DNA from 3 places in the Bacteroides graminisolvens genome. Region 2 is predicted to be linked to each of the others. Evidence: riboswitches for the same ligand, from Rfam matches in the RefSeq annotation. Region 2 holds a riboswitch; each other region holds the start of a gene.
What was found. A riboswitch is a leader RNA that binds a small molecule or an ion and turns the genes downstream of it on or off. The one in region 2 is predicted to bind cobalamin.
Positions count from the first base shown of each region.

Region 1: it holds a riboswitch for cobalamin, as region 2 does, so the genes downstream of both, ACKPCE_RS11775 (TonB-dependent receptor) here and ACKPCE_RS08750 (TonB-dependent receptor plug domain-containing protein) in region 2, are expected to answer to the same signal.
Region 3: it holds a riboswitch for cobalamin, as region 2 does, so the genes downstream of both, ACKPCE_RS09830 (uroporphyrinogen decarboxylase/cobalamine-independent methonine synthase family protein) here and ACKPCE_RS08750 (TonB-dependent receptor plug domain-containing protein) in region 2, are expected to answer to the same signal.

Region 1 covers NZ_OY762556.1:2,763,520-2,766,776, forward strand. Annotated here, with positions in the region: gene ACKPCE_RS11765 (cob(I)yrinic acid a,c-diamide adenosyltransferase) at 1-37, opposite strand, end outside; gene ACKPCE_RS11770 (cobyrinic acid a,c-diamide synthase CobB) at 53-1,354, opposite strand; cobalamin riboswitch at 1,401-1,626, shown strand; gene ACKPCE_RS11775 (TonB-dependent receptor) at 1,726-3,257, shown strand, end outside.
Region 2 covers NZ_OY762556.1:2,119,233-2,122,489, forward strand. Annotated here, with positions in the region: gene ACKPCE_RS08750 (TonB-dependent receptor plug domain-containing protein) at 1-2,033, opposite strand, end outside; cobalamin riboswitch at 2,066-2,263, opposite strand; gene ACKPCE_RS08755 (two-component system sensor histidine kinase PhoR) at 2,300-3,257, opposite strand, start outside.
Region 3 covers NZ_OY762556.1:2,383,618-2,386,874, forward strand. Annotated here, with positions in the region: gene ACKPCE_RS09820 (threonine/serine exporter family protein) at 1-168, opposite strand, end outside; gene ACKPCE_RS09825 (cation diffusion facilitator family transporter) at 305-1,207, shown strand; cobalamin riboswitch at 1,275-1,481, shown strand; gene ACKPCE_RS09830 (uroporphyrinogen decarboxylase/cobalamine-independent methonine synthase family protein) at 1,537-2,511, shown strand; gene fldA (flavodoxin FldA) at 2,757-3,257, opposite strand, start outside.

The sequences.
Region 1 (3,257 bases), 640 kb from region 2:
GTCCCTTATCGCCTCCTTTGGTGTATATCTTGCTCATTTTATGCAGATTAGGTTATTTCCATAAATCGAAAATGCACTGCTCGCCCCAGTACAGGTGCGTGTAGCCGGCGATAACGTTTTTGTAGCGTATCAGCGCTGTGTCTACCGGCGTGTTTCGGGCCGAATAAAGCTGGCAGTCACTCTCCATGGGGTTGCGCAGGCTTGAATAGTGAAACTCATGTCCGCGCCATGTTACGCCGTTGTACTCGCCCATCCGGTAGCCCAAGTGAAGTTTCATGTTCTCCATGGTGGCTTCCTGGTCTAAAACCCCCGCCATGGGGTACGAAATGCCATCCATGCCCGTTATGGAGTTGCACAGGTACATCATCCCTCCGCACTCAGCCAAAACCCGTCCGCCCGAAAGCGCGTAATCCCTAATGGACTGAATCATGCTTTTATTTGCGCTCAGTGGGCTTAAAAAGAATTCCGGGTATCCTCCTGGCAGATAGAGGAGATCTGCGCTTAGAGGAACGGAAAAGTGCCTTAGCGGGCTAAAGAACTCCACGCTACCATATTCTTTTAGCTGATTTATGTTTTCCTGATAGGTAAAATTGAAAGCTTCGTCATGCGCTACGGCAATTTTAAGTTTTCGGGGAGAACATGACGAAACGGGTGCGTATATGGGCTGTACGTTTTCCGTCTCTTTGCTGCAAATATTTAACAAATCATCTACCTGTATGTACTGTTCTATTGATGCGGCAATGCGGTCGGCAAACTCCTCGAAACGGAATTTTTCATCGAGTGTAAGGCCCAAATGACGCGACGGAATCTCAATGTCTTTTTGTCTCGGAAGGTACCCGAAGCAATGAACCCCTGCATCGGTACAGGCTTGTTTCAGGTAGCTGAAATGGCTTTCACCGGCTACTTGGTTAAAGATGACTCCGGCAATGCGCACCGTCGGATTGAAATGTTTGTATCCGTAAAGTATAGGAGCTACCGAGTAAGCCATGGAGCGGGCATTGAGAACCAGTACCACGGGAATTTGGAGCAGGGAGGCAATGGCAGCACTACTACCCTTCATACCATCGTATCCGTCGAACAACCCCATCACTCCTTCCGTGAGGCAAACATCGGCTTTGGCTCCGTAACGGCTGTAAAGCTCGCGCACATGTTCCTCGGAAGCCATCCATGTATCCAGATTCACCGAAGGGCATCCCGCAGCTAGTGCATGGTGCTGGGTGTCAATGTAATCGGGACCGCATTTAAACGGTTGCACCGCATACCCCCGTTTACTCAAAAGCCTGAGCAAACCCAGCGTGAGCGTTGTTTTTCCGCTGCCCGAAGAAGCGGCACCTATCAATATATGGGCATTCATTTGGTCTATCAATTTGAATTAATAAGATGCAAATATAAAATAAATTAATAACTTTGCGGCGCTTTGGTGATGTAACGAACATCCTGTTTGCTACATAAAAGGGAATCCGGTGAGAGTCCGGAGCAGTGCCCGCTACTGTAATCCCCTGCCCTTACGGGGCATCACCTGAAGAGCTTACTCGCTCACATGCCACTGTTTCTTATTGCATAATGAAACGGGAAGGCGCTCTTCAAGGGGAAAGTCAGGAAACCTGCCAGGCAATATAATGAATACAGCAATCCCGGGGTCAGGAATGCTATTTATTAACTACTTATCATATATCAATGAGGAAAAAATGCCTGCTTGCAATCCTTGTAGAAGGTTGCATTGTTATGAATTCGTTCGCGCAAGTAACGCTGAGCGGAAAAGTGATTGACGCAGAAAACGGACTACCCGTGAGGGGTGCCAACGTTCGTTTGGAACAAACTACTATCGGTTGTGCTACCAATGCCAAAGGAGAATTCACTCTCAGTAATGTGAAAGAAGGGGAACAAGTGCTCAGGGTGAGCTGCTTAAACTATGCTCCGCTTAGTCGGAAAATATCGGGCAGCAACTCCAATCTGGTACTAAAGTTGAAGAACGCGTACATCAACCTCGATCAGGTGGTTGTTACGGGTACCGGTACGCATCACAAGTTAAAGGACACTCCCGTACCCATTGAAGTGATGAGTGCCGCCGACATCAAGAAAGCCGGAATCACCGATTTTCAAACGGCCATGACCATGCTTCAGCCTTCGCTTTCTTTTTCAACCAATGCCATGGGGTCTTACCTGATGATGAACGGATTGAGCAACAAATACGTGCTCATTCTGGTGAATGGTAAGAAGCTGACGGGTGATACATCGAACAACATCGACCTGAGTCAGATCAACATGAACAACGTGAAGCGCATAGAGGTTTTGAAAGGAGCTGCTTCTGCTCTTTACGGCTCCGATGCCATTGCCGGGGTAATCAACATCATTACAGACAACCCCAAGAATTTGATTACCGTTACTTCGAATACGAAGATGGAGGAGCGCGGGCAGTTTACGCAGGGTGTCAATGTAGATGTTAACACCGGAAACTTCGGATCGTTCACTTCATACACCCGTCAGCAGTCGGATAGCTGGAAGCTGAGTTCGTACGACGAGGATGGTAACCTGACGGATAAGTTACCCGTGAATGCTTTTTATTCCGATGTGATTAATCAGAAATTTACCTACTCGCCTACCGCGGCTTTATCCATGTATGCCGAAGGCGGATACTATGACCGGATGACGAAGCGTCCCGTCAGTGCTTACACCTACAACATGAAATACGATGCGTACAATTTGGGTGCCGGTGCCAAATATTTACTGGGTAACTCATCATACCTCAGCTTGGATCTGACTAAAAACAACTACGTGTCATACTATAAATACCTCAAGGAGTCGGGCAATTTTAAGGAGGGTGATGAGAGCATGACCAAGAAACAAAACTACTACAACGCCAATTTGAAAGGAGTTTTCAAACATTCGGATGCTTTTAAAAGCATTGTGGGATTGGAGTATGTTACCGACGAGTTGAAGCGTCCCGATGCGAGTGTTGACGAAAGCGTATATACCGCTGCGGCTTTCTGGCAGGAAGAAATCAATATACTAAAGAACCTGCAGGCCATTGTGGGACTTCGTTATTCGCACCACGAAACTGCGGGCAACGGCTTTACTCCCAAGGCTTCGTTGATGTATAGTCTGGGCGACTTTAATTTCAGGGCTTCATACGCAGCGGGATTCCGTGCACCGGGCTTGGATGAACTATATTATTATACTTTTAAAACCAAAACCATTACGGCAGGTAGTACCGAACTAAAACCCGAGAAGAGTCATTACGGTTCTTTGAATGTAGA
Region 2 (3,257 bases):
TAATAAACAATTTTAATAGTGGCACGTAAAGAGCGTCCCGGCATTGGGAAATTTTTGACTACCTCATAATTCTTATTGGCCAGATTCAGCAATTCCAAATTGAAAGACGCCAATGTGTTTGCTATCTTTGTTTCTTTACTTAACGAAACACTATGATCTTGATAACTTTCAAGTCTGTTTTCTGGTAAATTCTGTCCAAGGGTATACCTTTTGCCTACCCACAACAATGAATACGACAAATTCATCAACGGAGTTTCGATACCAAACTGCCCCGATCCTGATACCCGAGGGGTATATGCTATCTGATTCTTGTAGGTATGATTGGTTGGGTTTGTTATATCCAATGCTCTTTGATATGTATGATTACATGAAATATTGAGGCGGATATTTTCAGATGGCTGTAATACCACTTTGGTTGTTATATCAACGCCTTTGATCTCCACTTTACCAAGATTTACCATACTCCATATAAATATATTCTTTGTTGGAGTTGCAATGATCTTATCATTTATTTTGTTATAGTAACCGTCTATAGTAGCCGATAGATATGGAACAAAATGATTGATTTTTTTGCTATATGTTACTCCCATGTTGTATTGAGCAGATTTCTCTGGAGACAAGTCTCTATTTCCTATTTCTCCATAATACAAGTCGTTAAAACTTGGTTGTCTAAAGCTGTTTTTATAGAACATTCTAATGCGAAGTTCTTCCTCTTTTAACACTTTAAATGATAAACTTATATCTGGATTTATTTTTCTGTATTTTCTGTTGGCATCTTCTGTTTGAGTCCTTTCCTCGATGACTGTAGCTAGTAATGATGCTGTGAGTGTTACGCGTTCAGTAACGTATTTTCCTGCCAATGCCGTAAGCCATGCGTAACGTGTCGGTTTAGCAAAGTTGGTGAGATTGGCGTTTAAAGTACTAATGCTTCCATCTGTTGATAGTGATAACGAGACATGATTCCAACCCCTGAAAAGTACTCCGGTTGAAGCATAGTATTCTTGTTGGTAGTAAGTGTTTTCCGTTTTACCATTAATACCTTTGTAGTCAGGATCCAGATAATGTTGATAAGACCAATTCCACTTAGCAGATGCTTGTAACGCCCATCTGTTGTTTAATTCCTTCTTGTATTTGCTTTGTATAAAGACATTTTTATCCCATAAATGCTGGGAAGCATAATCGTAGTACAAGGTAGTAGCTCCGGGTAAATCACGCGAAGATTGAAAATAATAAGCTTTTAGACGTAATTGCTCTTTGTCGGATAAATTCCCAAACAATTCACTTTCTATTCGCAGATTTTCTACTTTTGTGTTTTTTCGTTTTTCTTGTGAAATGCTGTCGTTGTTATTGCCATAATGCATGGTATAGGGATATTTCCCGTCGGCCGACATCCATTCGCTATTAAAAGAGTATAGCCATTTGTCACTACTTTTGTGTTCTATTCTTAACGAAGGATTTATTAAGCCCCATGAACCTGATTTTAACGACACATAGGCATTAGTCGATTTATCTTTTTTGAACGAAGGTGTTAGCGTTTGAATATTGAGCTGTCCGGCCGATGCGAATAATCTGGCCGGCTGGAATATGTTATCAGTTTGCCCATTGCTAACGGTAAGCCTGTCAATGTTATCAAGTGAAAATCGGCCAATATCAATTTGTCCGGTTTGGCAATCGCTTATGGCCACCCCGTCATAAGAAACCACAGTGTGTTCCGCTCCTAAACTGCGGAGTGAAATCGTTTTTAGACCTCCAATGCCGCCATAGTCTTTTACTATAACACCGGCCAAATGTTTAACCGCATCTGATACCTGTAATACATTTAAACTACGTAACTCTTTTGCTGTTATAACCTGTATCGGAATGGCGGCTCTGGTTTCTCTTATTTGGTAGGGTTCTGAAATAGTTATCTCCGGAATTGCGTATATACGTGTTGTGTCAAGCTTATGCTGTTGGGCAAAGCTTGATTGAGCATACAGCGACACTAGTGCCACTATTATACCGTGAAGAAATTTACGAATCAAAAGACTATTTATTTTCATAAGCTCGTTGCTCTTTCCTCGAGAGCAGTGATTAATTACGCACGGCAGGTCTTCTGACTTGTTTCAACTGTTTGCGCCTTCCCGGATTTCCCAGTGGCTAAAGGTATTGCTAACAGCTATTTTGTGAAACTTACAGCAGCGGGACTGTTCAGGACTTTCACCTGATTCCCTTTTAATCGCATCTCTGTTAAAAGATTAGCGAACCTATGCGTTGCAAAGATATGAATAATTTAGTATTTAGTAAGAATGATGCAGCTATTTTATTTTTCTTTTGCAAGAGTGAACACAAACTCCAGGCCACCTTGCTGACTGTTTTTGGCAGAAATACTTCCTCCGTGAATGATTACTGCATTTTTAACGATGGCCAAACCCAGTCCGGTTCCACCTAACTTTCTGGAGCGGCCTTTGTCAACTCTGTAGAATCTTTCAAAGAGACGATTCAAATGCTCGGGAGATACACCTACACCAGTATCAGAGAAGCTAAAATAATAATAGTTCTCGTCTTCGCGGAAACAGTTTATGTATATCTGAATGTTACTGCCGGCATAAGCAATTGCATTGTCGGTCAGGTTTCTGAATATGGAATAAATCAATGAATAATTTCCACGAATTTGGATATTCTTTTTTAATGAGTTGATAACAGAAATTTTCCTCTCTTCAAGCTCCAATGAAACTTCATTAATTATATTATTTACGATGGCACTGATATCGACTTTTTCCATTTCAATCATACTGGCCGCTTCATCCATTCGCGTGAGAACAGAAATATCGCGTAGCAAAATTGTTAGTCTGTTGCTTTGAGCATAGCATCGTTCCAGAAATACCTTCATTTTGTCGGCTGGAATATTATCATTATTAACAATTGTTTCCAAATATCCTTGAATACTGCTCACAGGGGTTTTCAGTTCGTGTGCTATGTTTTGGGTTAGTTGTCTTTTCAGCCTAACTTGCTCTTCTTCCATTGTGATATCATTAATAGAAATTTCAAAGCTCAAGTCTTGAAATATAATGCACTCAACGGTGAATGTACGACCATTTTTGTTAATAGTTACAGACATTCTTTTCTCTTCCTTTTGTATAGGCCTGTTTTGCATTTTGCCAATAAAGTCAGTTATAACCTGTAACTCGCTGATAGTAAAGACATCCTCTGAACTTAATAAGTTGGAGTCTGATATTAAATTGGCATATTGATTAAAGAGATTATTCACTAATATCTCC
Region 3 (3,257 bases), 260 kb from region 2:
AATGATGGTTTTTTGAAAAATAGTCATGTCCAGGTCGAATCCAAAAGACTCGGCAATTCGGGTGGTATTTCTCACAACACGCGAAGTTTGCACACCTACAGCCATTAAGGAGGTGGAGTAATCGGACAAAAACTTGGATAGTTCTTTCAGTTCGTGGTGAATGTCCATACAAAAATAAATGTGAAATATCAGTTCAGGCCGCAAAGTTACAAAAAAAACGAAGTTGATATACATACTTCTAGGTATTTGATATGTTTTAAGATAAAGTTATCTTTGTAGCATTGAATAACTAATAATTTGTCTGATGGAACACGAACATCACCACCATCATGATCATACTACCGTGATCACGTCTTTAAATAAGTTGTTTTTGATTGGTATCGGACTTAACATTGCTTTTGTCATTGCTGAGTTTAGCATTGGAATCTATTATAATTCGCTGGGACTTATATCTGATGCGGGACATAATCTGAGTGATGTAGCTAGTTTGATTCTGGCTATGCTTGCTTTTCGTCTGGCGCAAATCGCACCGAATGGAAGATACACGTACGGATATAAAAAGAGTACGGTGCTTGTTTCCTTGTTGAATGCTATTATTTTGTTGATTGCCGTTGGTATTATTCTGGGCGAAAGCTTGGGCAAACTTGTTAATCCGCAACCTGTAGAGGGTGTGGCTATTGCTTGGACGGCCGGTGTGGGTGTGTTTATCAACGGAATAACTGCCTGGTTGTTTATGAAAGACAAGGATAAAGATTTGAATGTGAAGGGAGCTTACATGCACATGGCTGCCGATGCGTTGGTTTCCGTAGGAGTTGTTTTCTCGGGGATACTTATTTCATACACCGGCTGGTCCATCATAGATCCCCTCATTGGTGTTGTCATTGCCTGTATTATTATTTATTCTACCTGGTCTTTGTTGCATGATAGCATTAGGCTGTCGCTCGACGGAGTTCCGGTAGGAACTGACGGAGAGAAAATCAGAGAGCAAATTATGGAAGTCGCTGATGTTGTAGAATGCCACCACTTGCACATCTGGGCCATAAGTACAACGGAAACGGCGCTGACTGCACACATTGTTATTGAAAACTTTAGCGTACTCGAAGTGGTGAAGAAAGAGGTGAAAACCATCTTGTTGAACTCCGGAATCAGGCACGTGACATTGGAGTTTGAAGATGTAGAAAACTCTTGTTCGGAGCACAAATGTTAAAAATACATTCTACCAGCTATTTGTGTTAATTAACAACAGATTGCTTTGCTTATTCATTCTTTTCCATATATTTGCATTCATGAATGGTTTATCGCTACTTTTCGGTAGCGGTAATTAAAAGGGAATCGGGTGTAAATCCCGGACAGTCCCGCTGCTGTGAAGCTTTATTTTCAACGTTTTGATAATTAATACCCCTTTAACCACTGGCCTTAGCCGGGAAGGTTTATCAAAACGGAAGCTAAGTCAGAAGACCTGCCATCTGTTTGAAGTCTATATTCTTCGTGGGTTAAGAGTATAGTACAAGATAAAATCAATTTAATATTTTACGTATGGAAAACATCAGGCCTCCGTTCAAGATTGACATTGCAGGTGCGTTTCTTTTGCCTCAGGCGTTGAAAGAAGCTCGCGAGCAATATCGGAATGAGCAGATTTCTTTGGTTACATTACGTGCTATGGAAGATGCTGAAATCCGCAATCTGGTAGAACGACTTAAGTCGGCGGGATTACAAGTAGTTACAGACGGGCGTTTTCGTAATGCCATGTGGCCGCTTGACTTTATGTGGAGTTTTGAAGGTGTACAACCCGTAAACGCTAAGAAGACCGGTATTTGTCTGAACGGAAGAATTGATTTTCATCACCATCCTGTTATCGATGATTTCATGTTTCTGACGGGCGTCACCGGGGGAGATGTAATTGCCAAACAGGTTTTGCCGGCACCTTCACTTTTGTTGTCTGAAGTGTTGAAAACAGATGCTGAGCAGTTGGACGTTTTTTATGAAGACAGAGAATTGTTAGTCTCAGATATAAGTGCAAGCTACTGTAAATTGATTCAGAAATTGTATGATTCGGGATGTCGGTACATACAGTTTGATGATTCTTCGAGGAGTGTCTGTGAAGAGGGTATTGCCTTGAATAATTTGGTTTTGGAAGCAATTCCGGCTGATTTGTATGTTTCATTTCATGCTTCTGTCGATATGTTATCGGCGATAAGAGGAGTGAAGGCTTTTTTCTTGGATTATGATGATGAATGTTGCGGGCGTACAAGTCTGCTGTGGTTCATCAAAGAACAGAAAGCTACATTCGGATTTATTCCGTCACATTATCCGATGCCCGATGAGCTGGATGAGATCTATGAAAAGATAGACGAAGTAACACCTTATATTGCACTAAACAGGTTAAGTTTATGTGTGCCTAATGCGCAGGTATTGCCCAATGAGGGGTATGAAACCGCGCTTAAGAAACAATGGACTACCATTGACATGGCCATGATAGCTGCTAAAAAGCTGTGGGGCCAGACCGAATGATTTCTTTATAACTAGTATATTTTCTAAGAAATAAACTCTGCCAAGTTTATTTAGGAAGCCCGGGCGAAGTGATTCGATCGGGCTTTAATCTTTCTCGGGCAGCCCGAAAAAAGTCTGTTTACTCTTTCATACAATCAAAAAAGAGTGCCTTGTTTAAGGGCACTCTTTGAAAAAAATACAAGTTAAATAAGAAAAACAACTATAACTTTGACGAAATGTATAACGGTTATATCTATTATGAATGTTTAGTTAAGGCATTCTGTTTTCAACTTTTCAATCCAGTTGTCAATACGCTGATCGGTCAAATCGTCCTGATTAACTTCATCAAGAGCCAGACCTACGAATTTGCCGTCGACTACAGAAATTGAAGAATCAAACGTATAACCGTCTGTTTCAGTTCTTCCGCAGAATGTACAACCGGTTTCTTTTAGTTCTTCGTATAGATTACCCATGCCGTTGCAGAATGTGTCACTGTATGAATCAGAATCACCACAACCAAATAACGCAACGAACTTGTGAGAAATACCGGCCGCTTTCAGTACTTTAACACCATCGTACCAGTCGTCTTGCAGTTCACCGTCACCCCATGTGGCCGATCCTAAAACCAACACATCATATTTGTTAACTAACTCTTCCGAAATCTTGGCTGCATCGTGTAAATCAGACTTTTCAACGCCCAATTTTGCTGCGATTTTACGTGCCACATCTTCTGTAGTTCCTGTAGTGGAACCATAAAATATACCTAT